DNA from 3 places in the Duganella sp. AC237 genome. Region 2 is predicted to be linked to each of the others. Evidence: predicted binding sites of a transcription regulator. Region 2 holds the regulator's gene; each other region holds the start of a gene.

Evidence for each region. The regulator sigma-54, encoded in region 2, starts transcription at its own class of promoters, with help from an activator protein. The targets are predictions, from matches to a motif close to TGGCANGNAANCTGCTTT.
Region 1: the regulator sigma-54 is predicted to act here: its motif matches at 4,098-4,115, upstream of prpB (methylisocitrate lyase).
Region 3: the regulator sigma-54 is predicted to act here: its motif matches at 4,680-4,697, upstream of AC0IYS_RS03650 (CmpA/NrtA family ABC transporter substrate-binding protein).

What each region holds. Positions count from the first base shown of each region.
Region 1 covers NZ_CEEDEW010000003.1:1,982,037-1,988,039, reverse strand. The annotation lists gene acnD (Fe/S-dependent 2-methylisocitrate dehydratase AcnD) at 1-1,988, opposite strand, end outside; gene prpC (bifunctional 2-methylcitrate synthase/citrate synthase) at 1,989-3,134, opposite strand; gene prpB (methylisocitrate lyase) at 3,148-4,059, opposite strand; gene prpR (propionate catabolism operon regulatory protein PrpR) at 4,224-5,879, shown strand; gene AC0IYS_RS09135 (hypothetical protein) at 5,990-6,003, shown strand, end outside.
Region 2 covers NZ_CEEDEW010000003.1:6,458,503-6,464,505, forward strand. The annotation lists gene rapZ (RNase adapter RapZ) at 1-588, shown strand, start outside; gene AC0IYS_RS28485 (enoyl-CoA hydratase/isomerase family protein) at 597-1,679, opposite strand; gene hpf (ribosome hibernation-promoting factor, HPF/YfiA family) at 1,834-2,193, opposite strand; gene AC0IYS_RS28495 (RNA polymerase factor sigma-54) at 2,269-3,750, opposite strand; gene lptB (LPS export ABC transporter ATP-binding protein) at 3,760-4,512, opposite strand; gene lptA (lipopolysaccharide transport periplasmic protein LptA) at 4,515-5,108, opposite strand; gene lptC (LPS export ABC transporter periplasmic protein LptC) at 5,138-5,731, opposite strand; gene AC0IYS_RS28515 (KdsC family phosphatase) at 5,744-6,003, opposite strand, start outside.
Region 3 covers NZ_CEEDEW010000003.1:741,980-747,982, reverse strand. The annotation lists gene AC0IYS_RS03670 (MFS transporter) at 1-410, opposite strand, end outside; gene AC0IYS_RS03665 (type IV pili methyl-accepting chemotaxis transducer N-terminal domain-containing protein) at 819-1,481, opposite strand; gene AC0IYS_RS03660 (ABC transporter ATP-binding protein) at 1,481-2,287, opposite strand; gene ntrB (nitrate ABC transporter permease) at 2,299-3,195, opposite strand; gene AC0IYS_RS03650 (CmpA/NrtA family ABC transporter substrate-binding protein) at 3,235-4,407, opposite strand; gene AC0IYS_RS03645 (ANTAR domain-containing response regulator) at 4,827-5,450, opposite strand; gene AC0IYS_RS03640 (ABC transporter permease) at 5,528-6,003, opposite strand, start outside.

The sequences.
Region 1 (6,003 bases), 4.5 Mb from region 2:
CCCATTTTGGCCAGGTACTCGCCGGCCGCGCTGTCGAGCATGATGGCGTTCGACGGCGACAGATGGTCGGTGGTGATGTTATCGCCCAGCAGCGCCAGCGGACGCATGCCCTTCAGCGGCCGGGCACCGGCCAGCGCGCCTTCCCAGTATGGCGGACGGCGGATATAGGTGGTCTGCGGACGCCAGTCGTACAAAGGGCTCACTTTCAGGCCGTCGTCGGCCTGTTTGGCGAACATCGGGATATAGACCTTGCGGAACTGCTCCGGCTTGACGCTGGCGGCGACAATGCTGTCGATCTCCTCGTCGGACGGCCAGATGTCCTTCAGGGTGACCGGCTGGCCATTGGCGTCGTGGCCCAGTACATCCTTCTCGATGTCGAAGCGGATGGTGCCGGCGATCGCGTACGCCACCACCAGCGGCGGCGACGCCAGGAAGGCCTGCTTCGCATACGGGTGGATGCGGCCATCGAAATTGCGGTTGCCCGACAGGACGGCGGTCGCATACAAGTCACGCTCCACCACCTCTTTTTGTATCGCCGGATCTAGCGCGCCGGACATGCCGTTGCACGACGTGCAGGCATAGGCGACCACGCCGAAGCCGAGCTTCTCCAGCTCCGCCATCAGCCCCGCCTCCTCCAGATACAGGGTGACGGTCTTGGAGCCGGGGGCGAGCGAGCTTTTCACCCACGGCTTGCGGGTCAGGCCGCGCGCGTTGGCGTTGCGCGCCAGCAGACCGGCGGCGATCATGTTGCGCGGGTTGTTGGTATTGGTGCAGCTGGTGATGGCGGCGATGATGCAGGCGCCATCCGGCATCAGGCCAGGCTCGTTTTCCACCACGCCGCTGATGCCGCGCGCGGCCAGCTCGGAAGTCGGCACGCGGCTGTGCGGATTGGACGGCCCGGCGATATTGCGCACCACCGACGACAGGTCGAACGTCAATACGCGCTCGTATTCGGCGGTTTTGAGCGCGTCGGCCCACAGGCCGGTTTCTTTCGCGTAAAGCTCCACCAGCTTGACCAGTTCATCATCGCGGCCGGTCAGCTTCAGGTACTTGATGGTTTGCTCGTCGATGTAGAACATGGCGGCGGTGGAGCCGTATTCCGGCGCCATGTTGGAGATGGTCGCGCGGTCGCCCAGGGTCAGGTGGGCCGCGCCCTCGCCGAAGAACTCCAGATACGACGACACGACCTTTTGCTTGCGCAGGAATTCGGTCAGCGCCAGCACCGTGTCGGTGGCGGTGATGCCCTCTTGCGGCTTGCCGGTCAGCTCGACGCCGATGATATCCGGCAGCCGCATCCATGATGCGCGGCCCAGCATCACGCTCTCCGCTTCCAGTCCGCCGACGCCGATGGCGATCACGCCCAGCGCGTCGACCATCGGCGTGTGCGAGTCGGTGCCGACCAGCGTATCCGGGAAGGCCACGCCATCCACGGTCTGGATCACCGGCGACATGCGCTCCAGATTAATCTGGTGCAGGATGCCGTTCCCCGGCGGGATCACGTCGACATTCTTGAACGCCTTCTTGGTCCAGTTGATGAAATCGAAGCGGTCCTCATTGCGGCGGTCCTCGATTACGCGGTTCTTGTCGAAGGCGTCGGGATCGAAGCCGCCGCATTCGACCGCCAGCGAATGGTCGACCACCAGTTGCGTCGGTACCACGGGGTTGACCAGCGCCGGATCGCCGCCCTGCAACGCGATGGCGTCGCGCAGGCCGGCCAGGTCAACCAGCGCGGTCTGGCCCAGAATGTCGTGGCACACCACGCGCGCCGGGAACCAGGGGAAATCCAGGTCGCGGCGGCGTTCGATGAATTGGCTAAGCGAAGCGTTCAAGGTCGCCGGGTCGCAGCGGCGCACCAGGTTCTCCGCCAGTACGCGCGAGGTGTACGGCAGTTTGGCCCAGGCGCCGGGCTGGATCGCGTCGACGGCGGCACGCGCGTCGAAGTAGTCCAGCTGGGTGCCCGGCAAGGGTTTGCGGAATAAGGTATTCATTTATTTCCTGTCCTTGATTGGCACGAATTGCAGGTCCTCCGGGCCGACGTAGTTCGCGCTCGGACGAATGATCTTGTTGTCGATGCGCTGCTCGATGATGTGCGCGGCCCAGCCGGAGGTGCGCGAAATGACGAACAACGGCGTGAACATCGCCGTCGGCACGCCCATCATGTGGTACGACACGGCCGAGAACCAGTCCAGGTTGGGGAACATCTTCTTGGCGTCCCACATCACCGTCTCCAGGCGTTCGGCGATGTCGAACATCTTCATCGAGCCACCCTCGCGAGACAGCTTGCGTGCCACCTCCTTGATGACGACGTTGCGCGGATCGGAGATCGTGTACACCGGGTGGCCGAAACCGATCACCACTTCCTTGTTGGCGACGCGGTTGCGGATGTCCGCTTCCGCCTCGTCCGGATTTTCGTAGCGCTTCTGGATCTCGAACGCGAATTCGTTGGCGCCGCCGTGTTTCGGACCGCGCAGCGCGCCGATCGCGCCGGTGATGGCCGAGTGGATGTCGGACCCCGTGCCGGCGATCACGCGGCCGGTGAAGGTCGACGCGTTGAATTCGTGTTCCGCATACAGGATCAACGACGTGTGCATCGCCTGCACCCAGCTCTCGGATGGCTTGAAACCGTGCAGCAGGTGCAGGAAATGGCCGCCGATGGAATCGTCGTCGGTTTCCACTTCGATGCGCTTGCCATTGTGGCTGAAGTGATACCAATACAGCAGCATGGAACCGAAAGACGCCATCAGGCGGTCGGCGATGTCGCGCGCGCCCGGCACATTGTGGTCATCCTTCTCGGGCAGCACGCAGCCCAGCACCGAGACGCCGGTGCGCATCACGTCCATCGGATGCGCCGATGCCGGCAGCGCCTCAAGCGCCGACTTCAGCGCCTGCGGCAGGCCGCGCAAGGAACGCAGCTTGGCCTTGTAGCCGCGCAGCTCCGCCTCGTTGGGCAGTTTGCCGTGCACCAGCAGATAGGCGATTTCCTCGAACTCGCAGGAATTGGCCACATCAAGGATGTCGTAACCACGGTAATGCAGGTCGTTACCGGTTTTTCCGACGGAGCACAGCCCCGTGTTACCTGCGGTGACGCCCGACAGCGCGACGGATTTTTTTGGTTTGAAGGTGGTCTCGGTCATGTCTGGTCTCCTGTTATTTTTTGTGTACAGCGTTTTGAGCGGAATTTTGTGCCGCAAACAAGGCATCGAGCTTTTGCTCGAAGCTGTGATAGTTGATGCGTTCATACAGCTCGGCACGGGTCTGCATCGACTCGAGCACGTTCTGCTGCGTGCCGTCGCGGCGGATCGCGCCGTAGACGTTTTCGGCGGCCTTGTTCATGGCGCGGAAAGCGGACAGCGGATACAGCACCAGGCCGACATCGGCGCCGCGCAGTTCATCGACGGTGAACAGCGGCGTCGAACCGAATTCGGTGATATTAGCCAGCACCGGCACTTTGACGGCGGCCGCGAACTGTTTATACATATCGAGGCTGATCATCGCCTCCGGGAAGATCATGTCGGCGCCCGCCTCCACGCAGGCGACGGCGCGTTCGATGGCCGCATCCAGTCCCTCGACGGCCAGCGCGTCGGTGCGCGCCATGATGACGAAGTTCTCGTCGGTGCGCGCGTCGACTGCGGCGCTGATGCGGTCGACCATCTCCTGCTTCGAGACGATCTCCTTGCCCGGACGGTGGCCGCAGCGCTTGGCGCCGACCTGGTCTTCGATATGCATGGCGGCGGCGCCGAACTTGATCATCGATTTGACGGTACGCCCCACATTGAACGCGGAGGCGCCGAACCCCGTGTCCACGTCGACCAGCAGCGGCAGATCGCAAACGTCGGTGATGCGGCGCACGTCGGTCAGCACGTCGTCGAGATTCGAGATGCCAAGGTCCGGCAGTCCGAGCGAACCCGCCGCCACGCCGCCGCCCGACAAATAAATCGCCTTGAAGCCGGCGCGTTTGGCCAGCAAGGCGTGGTTGGCGTTGATCGCGCCGACCACTTGCAACGGGGATTCTTCCTGAACAGCTTTGCGGAAGGCGGCGCCTGCGGAATATTGACTCATGTTCTGACCTTTCAGTATTGCATTGAAGTTGCAATGTTATTGCAAGGGGCGTGCCACCCGCTCACGCTATAGAAATCAACCACTTAGCTTTTACAAACGTTTCACTGGCGTTTCATTTTGAAACATCGAAACGTACCATGCAACGAGTACGCTACAATTGAACCATGCGCCATTCCATGCCCCTGCCGTTCGATCCCGACGATAAACCGGTCATTTGGACCGTTTCCGTGTCGCGCCTCTACGACCTGTTCCGCGACATCACGCTCGAATATGACAATCTCGCCACGATAGAACCGATTAACCTCGGTTTCGACGAGGCGGCGCGCCACATCCGCGAGCGCATGGCCACCGAGCGTTGCGACGCCGTCATCGCCGCCGGTTCAAACGCGGCGTATCTGAAAGGTCGCCTGTCGGTGCCGGTGGTGATCGCAAAATTCAGCGGCTTCGACGTGATGCAGGCGCTGGCCCGCGCGCGACGGGTATCGGACAGAATCGGGGTCATCACGTATCAGGAGCGTTTGCCGGAACTGGCGGAATTCGCCGGCACCTTCGGCTTCGATGTCGCGCAGCGCACCTACGCCACCGAGGAAGACGCGCGGGCGCAGATCAACGACCTGAAAGCGGCAGGCATCAAGGCCATCGTCGGCGCGGGCCTTATCACCGACCTGGCCGAGGAAGCGGGACTGACCGGGGTGTTCGTCTACTCGGCCGCCTCGATCCGCCACGCCTTCGACGATGCGCTGGAAATGGCGCGCCTGACGCAACTGGAATCGAACCGCGCTCGCACGCGCGGCGCGGTGGTGACCGATACTCTGCGCGCCAGGCATGGGCTCAACCATCTGCGCGGCGAATCGGCTGCGATGGAGACGCTGCGGCAGTCCGTCGTGCTGTACGCGAAATCTCCGGCCACGGTACTGATACAAGGGGAAACCGGCACCGGCAAGGAGCTGGTGGCGCAAGCGATCCACCGCGAAAGCCCGCGCAGCCTGGGACAAAACCGGCCGTTCGTCGCCGTCAACTGCGGCGCGATCGCCGAATCGCTGCTGGAATCCGAACTTTTCGGCCACGAGGAAGGCGCGTTCACCGGCGCCCGGCGCGGAGGCCATGCCGGCTTGTTTGAAGCAGCCAATCGCGGCACGCTCTTCCTCGATGAAATCGGCGAGATGCCGCTGGCGCTGCAAACCCGCCTGCTGCGGGTTCTGGAGGAACGGGAAGTGGTGCGCGTGGGCGGCACGCGGCCGATTCCGGTCAACGTACGCATCGTCAGCGCCACCCACTGCGACTTGGAACAGCGCGTGCGCGAAGGCCGCTTCCGCGCCGACCTGTTTTATCGGCTGGCGGTGCTGCGGCTTTCGCTGCCGCCGTTGCGCGCCCGCCCGGACGATGTCATGACGCTGGCCGAGTGGTCGCTGAAAAACGCGCTGGCGTCGCTGGGCGCCCGCCCGCACCCGAACCTGCATGCGGAGATGAACGCCTGCGCAGCGCTGCTGCGCCGCTACAACTGGCCGGGGAACGTGCGCGAGCTGCGCAACCTGACGGAGCGTCTGGCGCTGTATCTTGCGGCCGAGCCGTTGCAGGCATTGACGCCAGCCTTTGTTCTTAGCGTAGCGCCGGAATTGGGCGTCGAGACGGTCGCTGCGGCGACGATGACAGATCGAGCCGGGTCCACGTCCCCAGCCGGCACACAGCATATCGAAACGGCAACCGAAGCACTGGCCCGGTTTGGCGGACGCCGCGATGCAGCCGCCGCCTACCTGGGAATCAGCCGCACCACCCTGTGGCGGCGGCTGAAGGAAGAGACTGATTCCAGAGGACAATGACAGAAGTCATAAACAATTCGAATATCAAATATCGGAATTTAAAATTATATTTATATCTGGAGAGCGGCTAGACTGTAGTTATTGCAAAAACGCCGTACAAAGGAGTTTATATGATCACCTACAT
Region 2 (6,003 bases):
TCGCTGGTGGCGCGCTTTTCGGAGACGCGCCGCAGCCATCCGCTGTCGCACGAGTTGCGTCCGGGCCAGAATCCTGCCGCGCGCCGCACCTTGATCGAATGCATCATGGAAGAGCGCGAGCGGCTGTCGGCCATCGAGCAGCTGGGCCATGTGGTCGATACGTCGGAGCTGAGCGCCAACAAGCTGCGCGCCTGGGTCAAGGACCTGGTCGCCAGCGAGGGGGCGCCGCTGACCTTGTTCTTCGAGTCGTTCGCCTTCAAGCTGGGGGTGCCGATGGATGCGGACTTCGTGTTCGATGTGCGCGCGCTGCCGAATCCCTACTATGATTTGACGCTGCGCCCGCTGACGGGCCGCGACGCGCCGGTGATCGATTTTCTCGACGCGCAACCGAGCGCGGTGGAAATGATGAACGATATCCGCGGCTTCGTCGAGAAGTGGCTGCCGTTCTTCAAGACCGATAACCGCAGTTATCTGACGGTGGCGCTGGGATGCACCGGCGGGCAGCACCGGTCGGTGTATATGGCGGAGAAACTGGCGGCGTATTTCCACCCGAATGAACGGGTGGTGTTGCGGCACCGCGAGCAGTAGCCTCCAGCTCACAGATGCCGCAGCGGGTGTGCGTGTTCCGGCCACACCGGCTCGAATAGCTGCCGCACCATTTCCTCGGTCACCTCTTCCAACGACGGCGGATTCCATTTCGGCGCGTTGTCCTTGTCGATGACCAGCGCGCGCACGCCTTCGATGACTTCGCCGCGGTCGAACACGCGCCGCACCAGCGCGCGCTCCATGCGCAGACAGCCGGTCATGTCCAGCGCCGCGCCACGTCGGATCAACTCATGCGTCGCGCGCATCATCAACGGCGACCGCCCGGCCATCGCGCGCACCGTTTCGAGCGCGAATGGCGTGGTGTCCGCCTCCAGCGACTTGACGATGGCCGGCACCGGGCCGGCGCCGAAGTGGCGGTCGATGTCGGCGCGGTTCGCCTCCAGCCTGGATACCCCGGCCGCGTCCTTGAACGACTCCGCAAAGGCCGCGATCGCCTCAACCAGCTCGGCGCCCGGCGTGGACTCCAGAATCGCGTCCAGCACCTCCAGTTCATCCGCAGGCACATAGTGATCCGCCAGGCCCGCGTACAGCGCATCGGCCGCCCCTATCGTGACGCCGGTGACGCCGAGGTAACGCCCCAGCCCGCCCGGCGCGCGCGACAGGAAATAGCTGCCGCCCACATCCGGGAACAGGCCGATGTTCACCTCCGGCATCGCCATCCGGGTGCGCTCGGTGACGATGCGCACCCGGCTGTCCGGCCCGGCCTGCGCGATGCCCATGCCCCCGCCCATGACCACGCCGTCCATCAGCGCGATGTACGGTTTCGGATAGCTGTGCACCAGGTGGTTGAGCGAATACTCCTCGGTGAAGAAATCCTCGATCAGCGCGCTGCCGGTTTGCGGCGTGGCGCGGCCGGCGTCGTGGAAGAAGCGGATGTCGCCGCCAGCGCAGAAGGCCTTTTCACTGCTGGAGCGGATGACCACGGCGGCGACGTCGGAATCGTCGCGCCACGCCAGCAACGCCGCCGTGATATCGCGCAGCATCGGCAGGGACAGCGAGTTCAACGCCTTGGGCCGGTCCAAGGTGATGAAGCCGGTGCCGTTGACGATAGCGGTGTGGACCAATTCGCTCATGATGTCGCAACCCGTGAAAAAAAATCTATTCTACCGTCGAAACGGGATAAATGATTTTCATCGAATCGAGAGGAAGTAAAACGCGGGACCGAAAAACGCGGACACAAAAAAGGGCGCCCTTGCGCCCTTTGTTGGATGGTGCCGGAGGCCGTTGTTATAGGGCGGCGGCAGCGGGTTCGTAGCTATCCGGGAGATGCTTGATCGCATCGTGGCCGTGCTGCTGAACTTTGGATTTGTATTTCATGACCTGCCGGTCAAGCTTGTCGACCAGGGTGTCGATCGCGGCGTACAGGTCTTGGGACAGGCTTTCCACGTACACGGTTTTACCCGACATGCGCAGATTGATTTCCGCCTTTTGGCGCTTGGATTTCTCTTTAAGGTTATCTACAGTCAGAATGACAGCAATATCAATAACTTGATCGAAGTGACGAGTGACACGTTCCAGTTTGTTCTGTACGTATTCGCGGATGGCCGCGGTCACTTCGAGATGATGTCCACTGATGGTCAGATTCATACACGCTCCTAAAGATAGATGTCGCTTACGGTCAGTGCCGCGCCCATTGCGGCCGGGCGCACAGTGACCAAGTAACTACAAAGACTTGCGGAGACTGACGGGAGGGATTTTCAACGCTTCGCGATATTTGGCAACAGTGCGTCGCGCAATCACCATGCCTTGTTCCCCCAGCATGTCCGCAATCTTACTGTCGGATAATGGATTTTTAGGGTCTTCAGCTCCTGTCAATTGCACAATGAGTGCCCGTATCGCCGTCGAACTTGCTTCACCGCCCGCTTCGGTGGCGACGTGGCTACCAAAGAAATATTTCAACTCAAACATGCCGTGCGGCGTCAGCATGTACTTTTGAGTCGTCACCCGAGAAATAGTGCTCTCGTGTAAACCCAGTGTATCAGCAATTTCGCGAAGCACAAGGGGGCGCATGGCAACGGCGCCGTGCGAGAAAAAGTTCTTTTGTCTTTCTACTATCGCCTGGGCCACGCGCAGAATGGTGTCGAAGCGCTGGCGCATATTCTTGATCAGCCACTTGGCCTCCTGCAGCTGCGCGCCCATCTGGCCCTCGCCCTTTCCCTGCTTGAGCAGGTTGGCGTACATCGCGTTGACCCGCAGGCGCGGCATGACGTCGTTGTTCAGGCTCACCTGCCAGCCGTTGCGCGCCTTCTTGACGATCACGTCCGGCACCACGTAGTCGGACACGTCGGACGCGAACGCCGAGCCCGGATGCGGATTGCACAGGCGGATGACGGCCTGCGCCTCGCGCAAATCCTCGTCGTCGCACACCAGCGCCTTTTTCAGCTTGTTGAAGTCGCGCTGGGCGAACCACGTCAAATGGTTCTCGACGATGGTCAGCGCCATGCGCCGCGTCACCAGGGCGATGCCCGGCAGGCGCTTGATCTGCAGCGCCAGGCATTCGGAGGCGTTGCGCGCGCCCACGCCCATCGGGTCGAAGCTTTGCAGCATCGACAACGCGGTGCGCAGCTCGTCGATGTCGACTTCCAGTTCCTCCGGCAGGCGCGCGTGGATTTCCTCCAGCGGCTCCTCCAGGTAGCCGTTCTCGTCGAGCGCGTCGATGATCAGCTCGACCAGCGCGCGGTCGCGCATCTCCAGCACCGTCACGCGCATCTGTTCCATCAGGTGCTCGCGCAGGGTGCAGTGGTTCGCTTCCAGTTGCGGACGCGCGTCCTCGTCGTCGGGGGCCTTGCTGCGGCCGGCGTCGCTCCAGTCGACATCGGCCTCGCTGCTGGTACTTTCGGTATCGGCGGCCGGGCCGTCGTAGGTGTCGGCGTCGGCCGGCGCGGGCGCATCCTGCTGGTTCGGCGGGCCTTCGGCGGGCGCTTCGCCGGCCGGCGCCTGCTGGCTGATGGCGCCGTCGGACAGCAGCCGCAGCGAACGGTCGAGCGGGTCGTCCAGGCGCTCGAGCAGGGGATTGTCGGTGAGCAGTTGCTCGAGCTCCTGGTGCAGCTCCAGCGTGGACAGCTGCAGCAGCCGGATCGACTGCTGCAGCTGGGGTGTCAGCGCGAGGTGCTGCGACGTGCGCAGTTGCAATGACTGTTTCATGGGGCGCGATTACATTCTGAAGTGTTCACCCAGGTACACGCGGCGGACCGACTCGTCGGCGATGATATCGTCCGGCCGGCCTGAAGCCAGAACCGAGCCCTGGTTGATGATATATGCGCGGTCGCAGATGCCCAGCGTCTCGCGCACATTGTGATCGGTAATGAGGACGCCGATATTGCGTTCCTTGAGGAAGCGCACGATGCGCTGGATCTCAATGACGGCAATCGGGTCGACCCCGGCGAAAGGTTCGTCCAGCAGCACGAAGCGCGGGTTGGTGGCCAGCGCGCGGGCGATCTCCACGCGGCGGCGCTCGCCGCCGGACAGCGACAGCGCCTGGTTTTCGCGCAGCTTTTCGATTTGCAGATCGGCCAGCAGGGTATTGAGCCGTTCATCGATGGCAGCCTTGGATAAAGGCTTGCCGTCCACTTTCTGGATTTCGAGGACGGCGCGGATATTCTCTTCCACGGTCAGCTTGCGGAACACCGAAGCCTCCTGTGGCAGGTACGACAGGCCGAGCGAGGCGCGGCGGTGGATCGGCAGCGAGGAGATGTCGACGCCGCTGATATCGATGGTGCCGGCGTCCGACGGCACCAGGCCGACGATCATGTAAAAGGAAGTGGTCTTGCCGGCGCCGTTGGGGCCGAGCAGGCCGACCACTTCGCCGCATTCGACCTGCAAGGACACGTCATGCACGACCTGGCGCTTGCCGTAGGTCTTCTGCAGGCCGCGTACGATCAGGGTGCTACCGCATGTTGGCTCCATGCTTATTTCCCCGCCGCTGGATTGGTGGCCGAAGCGGGCTGGGGAGTCTGCTTGGCCGACGGCTGGATCACCATCGTGCTGCGGCCGGCGCCGGGCTTGCTCTCGCCGCTGGCGGTATTTTTCACGGCGAAGAATTCGCGCCGGCTGTCATAGGAGATGAATTCGCCATCGACCTGGCTGGCGGTCTTGCTGCCTTCCAGTTTCTTGATCTGCGCCTTCGAGAACAGCTTGACCAGCTCGGTCTTGCCGTCGTATTCGATGCGGTCGGCGCGGCCATCGACCCACTGGTCGCCGGCGCCGTCGAGCTTCTGGCGGAACGTCGCCTGCACGCCCGGCGCGCCGGTCAGCACCACCAGCTGGTAGCCCTCGGGATCCTCGGTGACGACCGCCTTGGGCGACTTCATCAGCAAAGTGCCGCGGGTCAGCACGACGTTGCCGGTGAAGGTTTTGATCTGCTTGACGTCGTCGGCGTCGAGGTTGTCGAAGGAGATCTCGGTCGGCTTGTTGGAGTCGGCTTTTTCAGCGTGGGCCGCGCCCATCGCGGCCAGCAGCAGCGCGGCCGACAGTATCAGTTTTTTCATCATGGTGTCCTTCATATCTGTCTCTTGTCGTATCTTGTATTGATTTAGCGCGGCGCCTTGGGCGGCATCGTGATCGTTCCGCGTCCGCCCAGTTGCAGCTGGCGCGTGGCGTTATTGGTTTTCATGCCGGTGCCGCTGGAGGTCGTGCTGCCCAGCTTCATCTGCACCGGCGCCTTGGTTTCCATCCGTTCCTCGTCCGGGAACACGGTCAAGGTGCTGGTTTGCAGGCGCATCGCCTCGGCCTTGGGCGAAGCCGGCCGCACCACGTCGACGTTGCCGTTGAGCGTGACACGTGTGTTGTTCTGGTCGACCCGCGCGGTCTCGGCGTGAATCGTCATCGGCGGCTGCTGGCCCGACAGGCTGTTGAGGAACGGCTTGTCGATGTCGGACGAGTCGTCGATCGGGCGGTGCGTCAGCTTGTCGCCGGAGATGATGTAGGCCGGCTTGCCCTCCTTCGTCATGCGCACCAGGCTGAAGCGGTCGATGATGTAGTCCGGTTCGTTGAGGAACTGGTCCGCCTGCTGCTCCTGGCCGGACTGGTTGACAACCTGCACCAGCCAAAAGCTGCCGACGGCGACAAACACGCCGATGATCATCGTCAGCGTGAGCTGCCAGCGATGTGCTGTTCTTTTACGCATGATTACACTCCGTCACACCATGAACTGCGCCAGCACGCGCTCGTACGTGCCCTGCGCGTGCAGCAGCAGTTCGCACACTTCGCGCACCGCGCCGCGGCCGCCCTGCGCCACCGTCACGTGGTGGGCGCGCTCGAGCACTTCCTTGCGTCCGCCCGGCACCGCCACCGCGAAGCCGACCCGCGTCAGGATCGGCAGGTCGACGATGTCGTCGCCGATGAAGCCGACCTGTTCGGCCGTCAGGCCGGTCTTTTCCAGCAGCGCGTTGAACGGCG
Region 3 (6,003 bases), 5.7 Mb from region 2:
GGCGCGAACATCACCGACGTGTGGTACTGCGTGATGACGAAGCTGGCGCCGGCCGCGCCGATCCCGAGGCGGAAGAACAGGAAGCTCTCGTAGCTCTGCGCGAAGGCCACGCCGATCACCGGGATGGAACCGAGCAGCAGCAGGCCGGTGTAGGCCTTGCGCGGGCCGAAGTGGTCGCACAGCGGACCGACGATCAGGCGTACCAGGATCGTGATGGCGACGGCGGCGATGTTGATGTTGGCGATCTGCGAGACGCTCAGACCGAATTCGCCTTTAATGACCGGCATCAGCGGCGCGCAGGCGAACCACGCGAAGAAGCAGACGAAGAACGCCATCCAGGTCAGGTGGAACGCCCGCATTTGCGGCGTTGAGATCGAGAAGAGCTTGATGCTGGTAGCTTTGCTGGCCATTTTTTTATCCCGGTTCAGAAAACAAAAAGGCGTCCGCGCAACCAAGGTGTTCTAAACCAGGTCGGGCGGACGCCGTTGTCCTGCCGGTCCGTCTTTGGACCAGCTGTGTGTATTTGGGAGGGATCGCCATTGATCCCCTGCTCCTTCTAATGCAAGAGGCGTGCCAATGGTCGGGAGAGAGGCGCTACAGAGGGGGAATGCGGTTTTGAGGTTTCAGTAAAGAAATTACAAGCTTACCGTGGTGCGATGTTGCGGTGCACGGCGCACGCTGACGGTGCGCGATGGCGGTGCGTTGTGCTAATCACATCCCACCGGGGGTCAAGTCTAACATTCGTACAGAAGCACATCCTTAAAAGCCGCGATACGGTCGAGCTCGTGCACGAATGTTAGACTTGACCCCAGGGGTTTTTAGCCGGCGGCGGCCAGCGCGGCGGCCACCATTTCGTCGATTTCGCCGCTGATGCTGGACAGGACGCCCGCCACCACCGAGAACTCCTTGCCGGCCGCGCCGGCCCGCGCGGCGACGATGCGTGCGTTGAAGGCCACCATCCGCGCCTGGCGGTTGATGGTCTCTATATCAGTGATCACGCCACGCAGCTGCTTGCGCACCAGCCGCGCGTTTTGCTTGGCCTGCTCCTCGTAGATGCCGGTGATCTGGTTCAGGATTCCCAACGTTGGCGTCGTGATGCGCACCAGCTCCGCCAGCAATTCGGCCGCCTGCCCCGAACCGCGCGCGATCGCGTTCAGCGTGCGCTCGCCCAAGTCGGCGAAGGCAACGATCTGGCGGTCACCGTCCATCTTGCCGTAGTAGGCTTCGCGCAGCTCCGGGCAGAACACGCCCGGCAGACCGTCCGCCTCGCTCAAGAGCGATTTATGGGCGCCACGGAATAGCGCCAGCGCCTCCTGCGCCGTCGCCGCTGCGTCCTCCTGCCCCTGCGACGCCAGCAGCGCGTACAGCACGATGCGCTGCGACGTGAAGCGGCGCCGCCCCGACAGGTTGATCAAGGCGCTGAATACCTCCCCGGTCAAGGCCTTGCCGGCCGGGGCCAGGGCGCCCGTGGACATGTCCATTACGCCGCTTCCCTCGCGGGATGCGCCTGTTTCCGGTACAAGAACTCCAGCACCGCCGTGCGGTACTCGGTGTAGCGCGCGTCCTGCGCCAGCGCCACGCGGTCGCGCGGACGCTCCAGCTGCACGTCGACGATCTCGCCAATGGTGGCGGCCGGGCCGTTGGTCATCATGACAATCCGGTCCGACAGCAGCACCGCCTCGTCGACATCGTGCGTGACCATCACCACGGTGGACTTGGTGGCCGCGACGATCTTGAGCAGCCCATCCTGCAGGTGGGCGCGGGTCAGCGCGTCGAGGGCGCCGAACGGTTCGTCCATCAGCAGCACTTTCGGCTCCATTGCCAGCGCGCGGGCGATGCCGACGCGCTGCTTCATGCCGCCCGAGATCTCGTGCGGACGCTTGGTCTCGGCGGCCGTCAGGCCCACCAGCGCCAGCGCCTGCATGGTGCGCTCGCGCAGCTGCGCCTTCGATTCGGTCTTGCCGAACACCCGTTCGACGCCAAGATGGATGTTTTCATAACAGGTCAGCCATGGCAGCAGGGAGTGGTTCTGGAACACCACCGAGCGCTCCGGCGACGGCCCGGCGATCTCGCGGTTGGCGCACAGCAGCACGCCGTCGGTCGGCTTGAGCAGCCCGGCGATCAGGTTGAGCAGGGTCGATTTGCCGCAGCCCGAGTGCCCGATCAGGGTGATGAATTCCCCCTTGCGCACCGTCAGATCGATTTCACGCAGCGCGTGGAATACACCTTTTTTGGTGTGGAAGACCATCTCCACGCCTTCGACATCGATGAATTTTGGATCGTCCATGACAGTGCTCCTTAGTTGGATACTTGTTCGTAGGTGAAGGCACGGGCCAGCGCCATCAGCGCCTGCTCCAGCAGCAGACCGACGAAACCGATCGCCACGATCGCGATGATGATGTGCGGGACATTCAGGTTGTTCCACTCGTCCCAGACCCAGAAACCGATGCCCACGCCGCCGGTCAGCATTTCCGCCGCGACGATGACCAGCCACGCGGTGCCGATCGACAGGCGCACGCCGGTCAGGATGTACGGCAGCGCCGATGGCAGCAGGATCTTGGTGAGCACCTTCCATTCCGACAGATTAAGCACGCGCGCCACGTTCATGTAATCCTGCGGTACGCGCTGCACGCCGACGGCGGTGTTGATGATCATCGGCCAGATCGAGCAGATGAAGATCGACCAGATCGCGGCCGGATTGGCCGACTGGAACACCAGCAGGCCGATAGGCAGCCAGGCCAGCGGCGACACCGGCTTGAGCAAACTGATAATGGGGCTGAACATATTGCCGATGAACTGCACGCGGCCGATCAGAAAGCCCAGCGGGATGCCCACCAGCGCGGCCAGGCCGAAGCCTATCGCCACCCGCTGCAGGGATGCCAGCAGGTTCCAGCCGATGCCCTGGTCGTTCATGCTGTTGCGGTAAAACGGATCGGAGAACAGCTTGATCGCCTCCTGCAAGGTCACCAGCGGTGTCGGGAAGGAGGTGTTTTTCACGGTGATGATCTGCCACACCAGCACCAGCAGCGCGGCGCCCAGCAACGGAGCGACGATCTTCATGGCGGTGGCGGAGACCTGCTTGCGTACTCGCGCCGTCGAATTGGCGGCGAGCGGGCGGCGTGGACGGCGGGCCGGTTTGGCGTCGAGTGCCGCCGCTACCGGGGCGGCGCTATCGGGTTTGAGCATGGCGTTCATGGCGTTCCTCTATCTGGCGATGTCTGGCTAGGGAAGAAATCAGGCTTTGATCTTGAACGAGGCGGCGAACGCTTTCGGGTCCTTGCCGTCCCACACCGAACCGTCCATCAGTTTCGAGGAACGCAGCGGGCTTTTTGGAATCGGCGTCTTGGTCATCGTCGCCGCGTCCTTGTACAAATCGATCTGGTTGACCGAGGTGGCCACGGCCAGGTAGTTCGGATCGTCCTTCAGCAGGCCCCAGCGGCGGTGCTGCGTCATGAACCACATGCCGTCCGACAGGAACGGGAAGTTCACCAGGCCGTCGTTATAGAACTTCATGTGATTCTGGTCGTCCCAGGTCTTGCCCAGGCCATTCTGGTAGCGGCCCATGATGCGCTGGTCGATCGCATCCTTGCTGGTGTTGACGTAGGATTTGTCGGCGATGACCTCGGCCATCTTGTTCTTGTTGGCCAGCGAGGCGTCGATCCACTTGCTCGCCTCGAGGATGGCGGCCATCATCGCGCGGCAGGTGTTCGGGTTCTTTTTGGCGAATTCCAGCGTCGAGCCGAGCACCTTCTCCGGGTGGTCCTTCCAGATGTCCTGGGTGGTGGTGGCGGTGATGCCGATACCGTCCATGATGGCGCGGTGGCCCCATGGCTCGCCCACGCAGAAGCCGTCCATGTTACCGACCCGCATATTGGCCACCATCTGCGGCGGCGGCACGGTGATGACCTTGGCGTCCTTCATCGGGTTGATGCCGTTAGCGGCCAGCCAGTAGTACAGCCACATGGCGTGGGTACCGGTCGGGAAGGTCTGGGCGAAAGTGTACTCGCGCTTTTCGGAGTTCATCAGCTTCGCCAGCGAGGCGCCATCGACGGCGCCCTTGTCGGCCAGCTTCTTCGACAGCGTGATCGCCTGGCCGTTGTTATTGAGACCCATGAGCACCGCCATGTCCTTCTTCTGGCCACCGATGCCCATCTGGACCCCATACAGCAGGCCATACAGCACATGGGCCGCATCGAGGTCGCCGTTGGCCAGCTTGTCGCGCACACCGGCCCACGAGGCCTCTTTACTGAGCACGAATTTGACGCCGTACTTCTTGTCGAAGCCAAGCACCGAGGCCATGACCACAGACGCGCAATCGGTCAGTGGAATGAAGCCGATCTTGATTTCTTCCTTCTCCGGTTTGTCCGAACCTGCCGCCCACACGCCACCCGTCGATAAACCCAACATACTTCCTCCCGCTACTAAACCCGCACCATGAATCACTTTTTGAATTGCCGCTCTGCGCGACACATTAACGTCGCTGGCGGCTGGTGGCAAGGCGGAATCTGCTGGTAGCTTCTTATCGTTCATGACTATCCCTCTGTATACAGTAAAACCGTTCGGACAAAAAAAACGCCTACCCCGCATGAACGCATTCATGTTCGGTAGACGTCGTTGTCTGGTGTGCCCCACCGCCGTTGGCAGGGCTCATCGGCGCATCATTGCGCTTGCCTACAGACTATGCAATGTCCGTGCCAGCATTGTTCACAGAGGGAGGGAGAAAAAGCGCGATCGGCCCGCGCACCGCTAAATGACTGGCTCGCGGCGAAAAAAGCGCACCGGCGGTGCGCCTCGCATCATTTTGGACGGGGGACTAAAATAAAGTATTAACCTAGCAGGTCTTCGACGTCGAGGATGCGCTGGGCGACCTCGGACAGCTTGAGGTTCTTGCTCATCGCCATACCGCGCAGCTTTTGGTAGGCCTGTTCCTCGGTGAAGCGCTGGCGCTCCATCAGCAGGCCCTTGGCGCGTTCGATGACCTTGCGCTCGGCCAGCTTGCTCTTGGTGTCGGACAGCTCTTCAAGCAGCTTCTGCTCGCGCTTGAAGCGCGCCAGCGCCACCTGCAGCACCGGTTTGATGCGTTCACCCTGCAGGCCGGCCACGATATAGGCAGACACGCCGGCCGCCATCGCCGCCTCCATGCTTTCGGTGTCCGCGCTCTCGGTGAACATGACGATGGGGCGGCGCTCGTCGCGCGTGGCAATGACGATGTGTTCGAGGACGTCGCGCGCGTCCGATTCGGCATCGACGATGATCATATCGGGCTGCAGCTGGGCGATCCGCTCGGGCAGGTACATGTCCGGCGGCAGCGAGGCGACGATGTCGTAGCCCGCCTCCAGCAGGCCGATACGCAGCACCCTGGCCCGTTCGACCTGGGCGCGCAACGACTCATCATCCTCGTCGCCGGCGTGGATGATGGCGTTGACAACCACGATGCGTAAATTACGCATGGTCATAACAATCCGATAATTTTGATGTGCATGGGCAGATTCTAAGGCACAAAGGCCGAATTCTGCCAGCCCTCAAATTAGCGTTGCATGCCCCAGCGCTTGACGGTGACGCTTTCGAGTGGTCGGAATACCACGTTTTCCACCAGCAGTCCGATGAGGATCACGGCGGCCAGTCCGGCGAACACCTTGTCGGTGTAGAGCTCATTGCGGTTCTGGAAAATGTACCATCCCAAGCCACCCTGCCCGCCGGTTGTGCCGAACACCAGCTCGGCGGCGATCAGGGTGCGCCAGGCGAACGCCCAGCCGATCTTGAGGCCCGACAGGATCGACGGCAGCGCGGCCGGCACCAGGATGTGCAGCACCAGCCGCAATCCGCTCAAGCCGTAATTGCGTCCGGCCATGCGCAGCGTCTCCGGCACGCTCTGGAAACCGGCGTAGGCGCCCAGCGCCAGCGGCCACAGGACCGCATGGACGATCACGAAGATCAGGCTACCCTTGCCCAGGCCGAACCACAGCAGCGCCAATGGCAGCAGCGCGATCGCCGGCAGCGGGT